DNA from 3 places in the Luteibacter sp. TLI7-4A genome. Region 3 is predicted to be linked to each of the others. Evidence: predicted binding sites of a transcription regulator. Region 3 holds the regulator's gene; each other region holds the start of a gene.

What was found. The regulator FliA, encoded in region 3, starts transcription of late flagellar genes. The targets are predictions, from matches to a motif close to TAAAGTTTNNCNNNCNNNGGCCGATAA.
Region 1: a site for FliA is predicted at 1,192-1,218, ahead of ACR9Y6_RS06210 (methyl-accepting chemotaxis protein). Genes of this name have one in related genera too.
Region 2: a site for FliA is predicted at 1,892-1,918, ahead of ACR9Y6_RS01480 (HD-GYP domain-containing protein). Genes of this name have one in related genera too.

The regions. Positions count from the first base shown of each region.
Region 1 covers NZ_JBPGWO010000001.1:1,406,799-1,410,073, reverse strand. Annotated here, with positions in the region: gene ACR9Y6_RS06215 (class I SAM-dependent methyltransferase) at 78-1,130, shown strand; gene ACR9Y6_RS06210 (methyl-accepting chemotaxis protein) at 1,251-2,486, shown strand; gene ACR9Y6_RS06205 (MHYT domain-containing protein) at 2,506-3,216, shown strand.
Region 2 covers NZ_JBPGWO010000001.1:311,227-314,501, reverse strand. Annotated here, with positions in the region: gene ACR9Y6_RS01485 (putative bifunctional diguanylate cyclase/phosphodiesterase) at 1-611, opposite strand, end outside; gene ACR9Y6_RS01480 (HD-GYP domain-containing protein) at 608-1,825, opposite strand; gene msrA (peptide-methionine (S)-S-oxide reductase MsrA) at 1,987-2,658, shown strand; gene hutU (urocanate hydratase) at 2,914-3,275, opposite strand, start outside.
Region 3 covers NZ_JBPGWO010000001.1:2,289,751-2,293,025, reverse strand. Annotated here, with positions in the region: gene flhF (flagellar biosynthesis GTPase FlhF) at 1-549, shown strand, start outside; partial or broken gene ACR9Y6_RS10070 (P-loop NTPase) at 604-1,308, shown strand; gene ACR9Y6_RS10065 (RNA polymerase sigma factor FliA) at 1,475-2,206, shown strand; gene cheY (chemotaxis response regulator CheY) at 2,238-2,639, shown strand; gene ACR9Y6_RS10055 (protein phosphatase CheZ) at 2,649-3,275, shown strand, end outside.

The DNA of each region.
Region 1 (3,275 bases), 880 kb from region 3:
CGGTTCCGGCGCTAGCGGCTTGCCGGAACCGTCGACTACTCGCCGCACCGGATTCCCCCTGGCTTCGGAGCGCACCCATGTCCATCAACGAAGAAAAACTCAATGCCTTCCTCGGCAAGGCGGTCGGCGACCTTGGCGCCGCGTTCAGCGCGGTGCTCGTTTTGCTCGGCGACGAACTCGGCTTGTACAAGGCACTCGCAAGCGAATCCCTGACTCCCGCCGAACTCGCCACGCGCACCGGCACCCACGAACGCTATGTGCGCGAATGGCTAGGCAACCAGGCGGCCGGCGGTTATGTCGATTTCGACGCCGCATCGGGCAAATACCATCTCAACGACGAACAGGCGGCCTGCCTGGCCGATCCGGCCGGTCCCGTCGATCTTTCCGGCGCCTATGAAGTCGCCCTCGCGCTGTTCCACACTTACCCGCGCGTGCGCGACAACTTCCGCAGCGGTGCCGGCATGGAGTGGGGCGAACACCACCCGTGCCTGTTCCATGGCACCGAACGATTCTTCCGCGCCGGATACCATGCCCATTTGCTGGGCGCCTGGCTGCCGGCATTGGAGGGTGTCGTCGACAAGCTCGGGCGCGGTGGCAAGGTCGCCGACATCGGTTGCGGCCACGGCGCGAGCACGGTGCTGATGGCGAAAGCCTTCCCGGCATCGCACTTCGTGGGCTACGACTATCACGCACCGTCGATCGATGTCGCTCGCGAGCGCGCGAAGGAGGCCGGCGTGAGCAACGCATCGTTCGAGCAGGCGGATGCGTCGGGATACGAAGGACGCGACTTCGACCTCATCACCTTCTTCGATTGCCTGCACGACATGGCCGATCCCGACGGCGCCGCCCGGCACGCGAAGGATGCACTGAAAGACGATGGCACGTGCATGGTGGTGGAACCTTTCGCCGGCGACAGCACGGCGGACAACCTCAACCCCGTCGGCCGCGTGTACTACGCGGCATCGTCGATGATCTGCGTGCCGGTGTCGCTCGCCAGGCACGGGCCGGCGTTGGGTGCCCAGGCAGGCGAGGCGCGGCTGCGCAAGGTGATCGTCGACGCGGGCGGATTCCGTCGCTTCCGTCGTGCCGCCGAAACGCCGTTCAACATCGTGCTGGAAGCGCGTCCATGAGCGACCTGTACGCGATTTCGGCATGTATGGATGTCTGCGCCTGAAAATGCGAAAGCGACGCTAAAGTCCGTTTCCCGTCGGCCGATAAGGACCGAAGTCTCAACGGGCGGGGGAGCGCCGATGGCTCGCTATACGATCAAGGTCCGCATGGGATTGCGGCTTGGGCTGGTACTGACGTTCCTGGTGATAACCGGCCTGGTCGGCCTCTACGGCATCGACCGGGCCAACGCCAATACCGGCGAGATCTACCAACATGCCAGTGAATTGCTGGCCCAGTTGGAAGCGGAACACGGCGGTGCGTCGTTCGTAACGGCAAGACATTCGCTCGACGCGATGGCCCAGGAGCAAGCCGCGGAAGGACGCGACGTTCGCAACGCCGAGCTTGGCGCCGTACTGGCGGGCCTCCTGCTCTCGGTGATATTCGACGGTATCTTCGTTCGCTCGGTCACCGTACGCATCCGGGACGCGCTGGCCCTTGCCCGCACGGTCGCCGACGGTGTCCTGGACAACCGCATTCCCGCCCTCTATTCCGATGAGATCGGTGAACTCCGCGCCGCCTTCCGCGACATGGACGAGCGCCTCGCTGGCGTGATCCGGAAGGTACGCGATGGTGCGGGTGCGGTGAACGTCGCCGCGGTGCAGATGGTGTCGGATAACGAGGTGCTGGCTCGCCAATTGATCGAGGATGCGGCCGGCTTGCGCGACACGGCCACGGGCATGGAGACGGTGGCCACCCTGGTGGTGCAGACCGCGGAGCACGCCCGTCATGCCGACCGGCTGGCCGCCGAGGCGCGCAAATGCGCGGAGGACGGCGGCGACGTCGTCGCGCAGATGCAGCAGGCGATGAGTGCGATCGGTGATTCGAGCGACCGCATCGCCGATATCGTGGGCCTCATCGATGCGATCGCTTTCCAGACCCGCTTGCTCGCCCTGAATGCCGCCGTGGAGGCCGCGCGTGCCGGCGAGCATGGGCGGGGTTTCGCGGTGGTCGCCGGCGAGGTACGCAACCTTGCCCAGCGCTGTACCGCGGCGGCGGGTGAAATCAAGCAGCTGATCGCCGACAGCCGCGACAAGGTGAGCGACGGTGCCCAGCTGGCGAACAGTTCCGGCGACACGCTGGCGAGGATCGTGCACAGCGTGCGGGAACTCACCGACGTGGTCGGTCACATCGCCCGTGCCAGCGAACAGCAGTCCGCCGGCGTGGGCAGGGCCAGTGTGTCGATCAACCAGATCGACCAGGCGATGCAGGCGCATGAATCGCTGTTGCGGCAGGCCGGTTCCGCCAGCCGACACATGCTCGAACAGGCCGACGGCCTGGCAGACAACGTCGCCTTTTTTACCTTCGCACGCACCTGACCGTCACATAGGATCTCCCATGGAACAGCACTACGACATGGTCATGGTGGCGTACTCGTTCGTGATCGCCACCCTCACCGGTTACTGCGGCATCGAAATGACGTCCCGCGTGCGCGCCGCCGCGCCGGAGGAGAAGACGCGCTGGATCATCGCCGGAGCCTTCGCCTTCGGCACCGGCGTATGGGCCATGCATTTCATGGGCATGGCGGCGCTGACACTCGGCGTGCCAGTGACCTTCGACCTGCCGATCACCGTGGCCTCATGGCTGGTGGCGGTGGTCGTCAGCGCGATCGGCTTGTACGTGATCCGCGATGGAGTGCGCCTGGTGACCTGGTTGATCGCATCGGTGCTGATGGCCACCGGCGTTTGCCTGATGCACTACGGTGGCATGTACGCCATGCGCATGTTGCCGGGCATCGAATACCGGCCGTTGCTGTTCTGGGTTTCCGCGGCGATCGCGCTGGGCGCCAGCGGCGCGGCCTTGCTGATCATGACCTGGTTGCGCACCAGCCGACACTGGACCCACGTGGCGTTGCGCCTGGGTGCCGCGCTGGTCATGGCGGTGGCGGTGACCGGCATGCACTACACGGGCATGGCGGCGGCCATGTTCGCGCCGGGATCGTACTGCTCGCCAGGAAATCAGCTGAGCGACGCGTGGACGATTCTCGGGCTCGTGATGGTGGCGACGGCCGTGGTCAGCCTGTCGCAGTGGTGGGCGTTGCTCAAGTAATAGTGGCGACCATTCTCCGATGGCGCCTACAGACAACATGGCGTTGTTTTGTTACGGTC
Region 2 (3,275 bases), 2.0 Mb from region 3:
GTCGTGGTCCAACGGGAAAGCGACTCCACCCGCACCACCTCGCCGGAGCGCAGGTCGCGAAGTGGCTGGAAGGCCACGTGCAGGCGATTGGCCTCGATGTCTTCGCGGAGTTCGCCGTAGAGGATCTCCACGGGCGTGGCGTCGGGCTGGTAAAGCGCGAACGGCTCGCCCACGCGCTGTGCTTCGTCATGGGCCAGTTCGGCGCGGCGATAGAGCAGCTCCGCGGAGGTGCCGTGTTCGGGATGCACCGCCACGCCGACCACGGGCCGTCCGTGCCAGGGGCGCTCGCCGCGCAACAGGGGCGTGTCGAAGGCACCTACGATGCGCGTGGCCGCCAGCAGCGCATGGGTGCGGTTGCGTACCGAGGGCAGCACCACCACGAAGCTGTCGTCACCGGCGACGAAGACCGTATCCACATGGCGAACCGCCTCCACCAGGCGCTCGCGGGCGGCCAGCATGATGGCATTGCCGAAGTCGTAGCCGAAGCGGAGCTGCGCCTCGCGCATGCCCTGCAACCGCACGACGAGCACGGCGCGCCATCCCGAATCGGGGACCACCCGGTCGAGGATGACCTGCACCGCAGGCAGGATGTCGGCACGCCGCTCGCTCATTGGACGAAATACTCCCGGGGGTCGATTCCATGGCTGCCCGCGGGCAAGGTACGCAGGATCTCACGGCGGATGCTGTCCGATTGGTTCATGAGATCGATGATAAGGAATTCCTCGAGCGCTGCCTTGTCCTTTCGCGTAAGGATAGCCACGCGGGGCTGCAGGCGGCGCGCCTGGTTCTGCATCATGACGATCGCGACCTCGCCCGTGTTCAACTCCACCAGCGAGCCTGTCGGATAGACCCCCATGCAGGCCTGGAACTGTTCCACCAGCTCGCCCTGGAACTCGCGGTCACGGCCTGCGTACAGCTGGCGGAGGGCGAGGTGCCGGGAGACGGCCGGGCGGTAGGGACGCGGCGTGGACATCGCGTGGTAGGTGTCGATGATCGCGGCCATCCGGCCGGACAGGGGGATGGCGGTGCCGGCGAGGCCCGCGGGATAACCGCTGCCATCGAAGCGTTCGTGGTGGGTCAGCACCATGTCGCGCACCTCGGGGTCGCTGACGCCGGCGTGGTCGAGGATGGCCATGCCCTCGCTCACGTGCTGGCGAGTCAGTTCCCATTCCTCGTCGCTCAACGGGCCGCCGCGTCCGAGCAGCTCATCGGGCAGCTGGGCCTTGCCCACGTCCATCAGCAGGCCTCCCGCGGCGAGACTGACGATGGCCTCGCCAGCGAATCCCATGTGCCTGCCGAACGCCGCCGCCAGCGTGCTGCAGGCGACGGCGTGCTGGTAGGTGTAGCTGTCGCGCTGGCGCAGGCTCTCGATCCAGAAGAAGGCGTCGCCACTGCGCAGTACGCTGGCGACCATCGGCCGTACGGCCTCTTCCACCGCGCCCGGCTCGATCGCCCGGCCGCCGTGGATGTCGTCCACCAATCGTTCGGCGAAGCGTGACATGCCGTCGAACGCCTCGCGGGCCCGCGGCAGTTCCTCGTCGAACGGCACCGTGTCCGTATAGCTGTGGCGAGCGACCAGGCGAGGGTTCAGTGCGGGCCGGGGCGCCACGACGGGCACGACGCGCGCGGGCGTGACACGCCGGTGCATGTCCACGAAGACGTACTTGCAGAACCGGCTCAGGCGGTCGATGTCGGCCCGCGAGGCGATCGGCAGGCCCTGCAACGGGAACGGCGTATCGGACCATTCGCAATCGAGACGGCTCACGTACATGCCGACCTCCAGATCGGCCACGAACACGCGTCTCTCCACCAGGTCGTACGCCACTCTCCTGCCCCCTTCCGAGCCACTGCGTTCCCATGCGGCGGCCGCCCACGCACGGTGATCCAACGGTTAGCGGCAGCTTCACGGAATCCTGTAGCCGCCTGTGAGGTAAAGGGTGTATCCCCGGTCCTATAGGCAGGCCCACACCTCCCTCGGAGATCGCCATGCGCCGTCCCTTGCTTCCCGTCCTGTTCCTCGCCCTCACCGCCTGTACGGCCGCCTCGGCCCGGGAGGAAGGTGTTCCCCTGCCCGCCCCCACCATCGATGCCTCGCCGGCCACCGGCGAGGCCACCGCCGTGTTCGCCGGTGGCTGTTTCTGGGGTGTCGAAGGGGTGTTCCAGCACGTGCGCGGCGTGAAGAGCGTGCGCGCCGGTTACGCCGGTGGCGACGCCGCCCACGCGAACTACGACGATGTCAGTGACGGGGACACCGGCCATGCGGAATCCGTGCGGGTGGTGTACGACCCCGCCCAGGTCACCTATGGCCAGTTATTGCAGGTGTTCTTCTCCGTGGCCCAGGACCCGACCCTGCTGAACCGCCAGGGGCCGGATGTGGGCACGCAGTATCGTTCGGCGGTCTTCTATGCCACGCCGGAGCAGAAGAAGGTGGCCGAGGCGTACGTGGCCCAGCTCACCGCGGCGCATGCGTTTGCGGCGCCGATCGTGACCGAGGTGACGCCGCTGAAGGCGTTCTATCTCGCCGAGGATTATCACCAGGACTACATGCGGCTGAACCCGGATGCGATGTACATCGTGGTGAACGACCGGCCGAAGGTGCTGGCGCTGCAGCGGCTGTATCCGCAGCGGTATGTGGCTGGCTGGGCTAACGGGCGCTGAGGCGAGACTGGCGGGCGTTGAGGCGGACCCGGATCGCCGCTGAAGCGGCTCCCACAAGGGCATCGCGGACAGGGTGGGTTCCGCAAGGTTGAATCGCCGACAGGGTCGGCTCCCACCAAAGCATGCAGCCTCGGCTTCGGTGGAAGCCGGCCAGTCGGCGATGCTCCTGGCCCTGGTGGGAGCCGACCCTGTCGGCGATGCTCTTGTGGGAGCCGCTTCAGCGGCGATGTCCTCACCCCATCGACGTCGACGCCCTCACCCCACCATCGGCAAGTTCAGCCCCTGCTCCCGCGCACAGCCGATCGCCTCCTCATACCCCGCATCCGCATGCCGCATCACGCCGGTCCCCGGATCGTTCCACAGCACCCGTGCGAGCCGCTTGTCCGCCGCCTCGCTACCGTCGCAGACGATCACCACGCCGCTGTGCTGGCTGTAACCCATGCCCACGCCACCGCCATGGTGCAGGCTCACCCAGGTCGCGCCGCCGGCCACGTTGAGCATGGCGTTGAGCAGCGGCCAGTCGCTGACGGCGTCGCTGCCATCGCGCATCGCCTCGGTCTCGCGGTTCGGGCTGGCCACCGATCCGGAATCCAGGTGATCGCGGCCGATGACCACCG
Region 3 (3,275 bases):
ATCAGCGCCGACCAGTACCGCATCGGTGCCGGCGCGCAGCTGGAACATTACGGCCGCTTGCTCGGCGTGCGCGTGTTCAACGCCCACGACGCGACCAGCCTGCGCAACGTGCTGCTCCAGTTGCGCGGCAAGCACACCGTGCTGGTCGACACGGCCGGCCTCGCCGGCAACGACCCGAAGCTGCAGCAGCAGTTCGAGACACTGCGCGCCACGTCGGACGTGCGCGTGTGCCTGGTGCTCGCCGCCAATGCGCAGGCCCAGGCCATCGACAACGCGATCCGCGCTTACGCGCCGCTGGCGCCGCAGAGCGCGATCCTCACCAAGCTCGACGAGGCACCGCTGATCGGCGGCGCGCTCTCGGCCCTCATCCGCCACCGGATGCCGCTGGACTACACCACGGATGGGCAGCGCGTGCCCGAGGACATCGCCTCGGCCGATGCGCGCAAGCTGGTCTGCCTCGCGGCCCAGTTGCTCAAGCAGCGTAACGACGAACCGGACGACGCCCTGCTCGCCGAGCGCTTCGGCATCGCCGCGCCGGCCCTGGCCTGACCGCGCCCACCCTTTTCCCGGCAACCGCAAACACTTACGGCAGTGACTTCCTTCATGAGCACACACGTCGATTCCACCCAGGCCGCCGGACTCCACTGGCTGGCCGACCGCCGTCCCACCCGAAGCATCGCCGTCGCAGGCGGGAAGGGCGGCGTGGGCAAGACCACGGTGGCGGTCAATCTCGGCATGGCGCTCGCGATGGGCGGCCGTGACGTCGTCCTCCTCGACGCCGATCTCGCCATGGCGAACATCGACGTCCTTCTCGGCCTCCAGCCCACCCGTCACCTCGGCCACATGCTGGAGGGCGAGTGCGGCATCGAGGACCTGATCCTCCAGGCCGCCCACGGCCTGAAGGTCATTCCCGCCACGTCCGGCACGCGCCGGATGGCGCAGCTGCCGAACATCGAGCACGCGGCCGTGATCCGCGCCTTCGACGAATATCCGCTGCCACCGGAATACCTGATCGTCGACACCGCCGCCGGGATTTCCGACAGCGTATCGATGTTCGCCGCCGCCTCGGACGAGGTGGTGGTCGTGGTCTGCGACGAGCCCGCCTCCCTGACCGACGCCTATGCGCTGATCAAGGTCATGAGCCGCGAGTTCGACGTGAATCGTTTCCGCATCGTCGCCAACATGGTCCGGCACGCCCAGGAAGGCCGCCAGCTGTTCGAGAAGCTGTCCCGGGTGACAAACCGCTTCCTCGACGTGTCCCTGGATTTCATGGGCATGGTTCCGCACGACGAGTACCTGCGCCAGGCCATCCGCCGCCAGTCGGCGGTGGTCGACGCCTGGCCGAGCAGCCGATCGGCGGTCGGATTCAAGAATCTGGCCAGGTCGGTCGATACATGGGGTGAACCCGAACCCCGGGCACAGGGCCGCATCGGCTTTTTCGCCGAACGGTCCCATCTGGGGGAGGGCTGCCACTGTGAGCGTCGCGACCGAATATCTCGAGATCACGCGTATCCCGGCGGATCAACTAGTCAAGAACCACGCGCCGCTGGTGCGCCGGATCGCCTATCACCTGATGGGCCGGCTGCCGCCAAGCGTGGATGCGAACGACCTCATGCAGGCCGGGATGATCGGACTGCTCGAGGCGGCAAGGAATTATTCGCCGACTCGCGCGGCCAGCTTCGAAACCTATGCGGGCATCCGCATACGTGGCGCCATGCTGGACGAACTGCGCAAGACGGACTGGACCCCGCGCTCCGTCCACCGGAAGTTGCGCGAGGTCGCGGAGGTGACGAGGCAGATCGAGAACGAGACGGGTGGCGACGCCGAAGACGCGGAAGTGATGAAGCGGCTGGGCATCGACGCCATGGAGTACAACCAGATCCTGGCCGACGCGGCGAGCGCGCGGTTGCTGAGCCTCACGGCGCCGGAAGGCGACGAAGGCGCCGCGATCGACGTGGTCGACCCGGATGCCGCGGGCCCGGATGGATTGTTCGAGCAGCAAGGCCTGCGTGACGCGCTGGCGCAGTCCATCGACGGGCTGCCGGAGCGCGAGAAGCTGGTCATGTCGCTGTACTACGATGAAGAGCTCAACCTGAAGGAAATCGGTGCGGTGCTGGGGGTGAGCGAATCGCGGGTGTGCCAGATCCATGGCCAGGCCCTCATTCGACTCCGCGCACGCATGTCGGGTTGGAAAGACAAGCATTGACGAACGCGCGGTAGCAAGGCGGAGACGAGTTTTGGACAAGAACATGAAGATCCTCGTGGTGGACGATTTCTCCACCATGCGACGCATCGTGAGGAACCTCCTGGTGGAGTTGGGATTCACCAACACCCTCATCCAGGAGGCGGAGGACGGCAACGCGGCGCTCGCGCTCTTGCGCGCGCAGCCGTTCGACCTCGTCGTGACGGACTGGAACATGCCGAACATGACCGGCATCGACCTGCTCCGGGCGATCCGTGCCGACGCGGCGCTGAAGGCCATGCCTGTACTGATGGTCACGGCGGAGAACAACCGTGACCAGATCATCGCGGCGGCGCAGAGCGGCGTGAACGGCTATGTCGTCAAGCCATTCACGGCGGTCACGCTGAAGGAAAAACTCGACAAGATCTTCGAACGACTCGCCGCGGCCGCGGGCTAAGGAATGACGATGAATACCATGCTTTCCAGCGGCCACGATGTGGCTCCCGAACTGCGTGCACTGCTCGACGCCGACGACAGCGTCTCCTTCGAGCAGGCGCTCGACCAGCTGCTGCGTACCCGTGAGCAACACCTGTTCATGGCGCTCGGCCATCTCGCGCGCGACCTGCACGAGTCCGCCCGCCGCCTCGCCGCCGATATTTCGCACGACGGCGTGCCAGGCAACATGAGCGATGCGCGCAAGCACCTGCGCGACGTGCTCGAGATGAGTTCGCAGGCCGCGCACCGCACGCTCGATTTCAGCGAGAAGCTGCGCCCACAGGCACAGGCCCTCGCGCGCCAGGCGGACGAGGTGCTGGTGCTCGACCACGCCGACCCGGCCTTCGCCACCCACGCCACCGCGCTGGCCGTGCGCGTGGGCGATTTCGCGCAGAGCTGCGACATCGGCTTCGGCGAGATGGTGGAGGCACAGTCCTGGCAGGATCTCTCCGGCCAGCGCGTGGCCCAGGTTGAGGCTTTCATGGCCAAGGTCGAATCCTCCCTGGTGGAACTGGTTCGCCTGACCGGTTCGCTGGCGGGCGGTGCCGCGCCGGCCGCCGACAAGGTCAGCCAGGACGAAGTGGATCGCCTCCTCAGC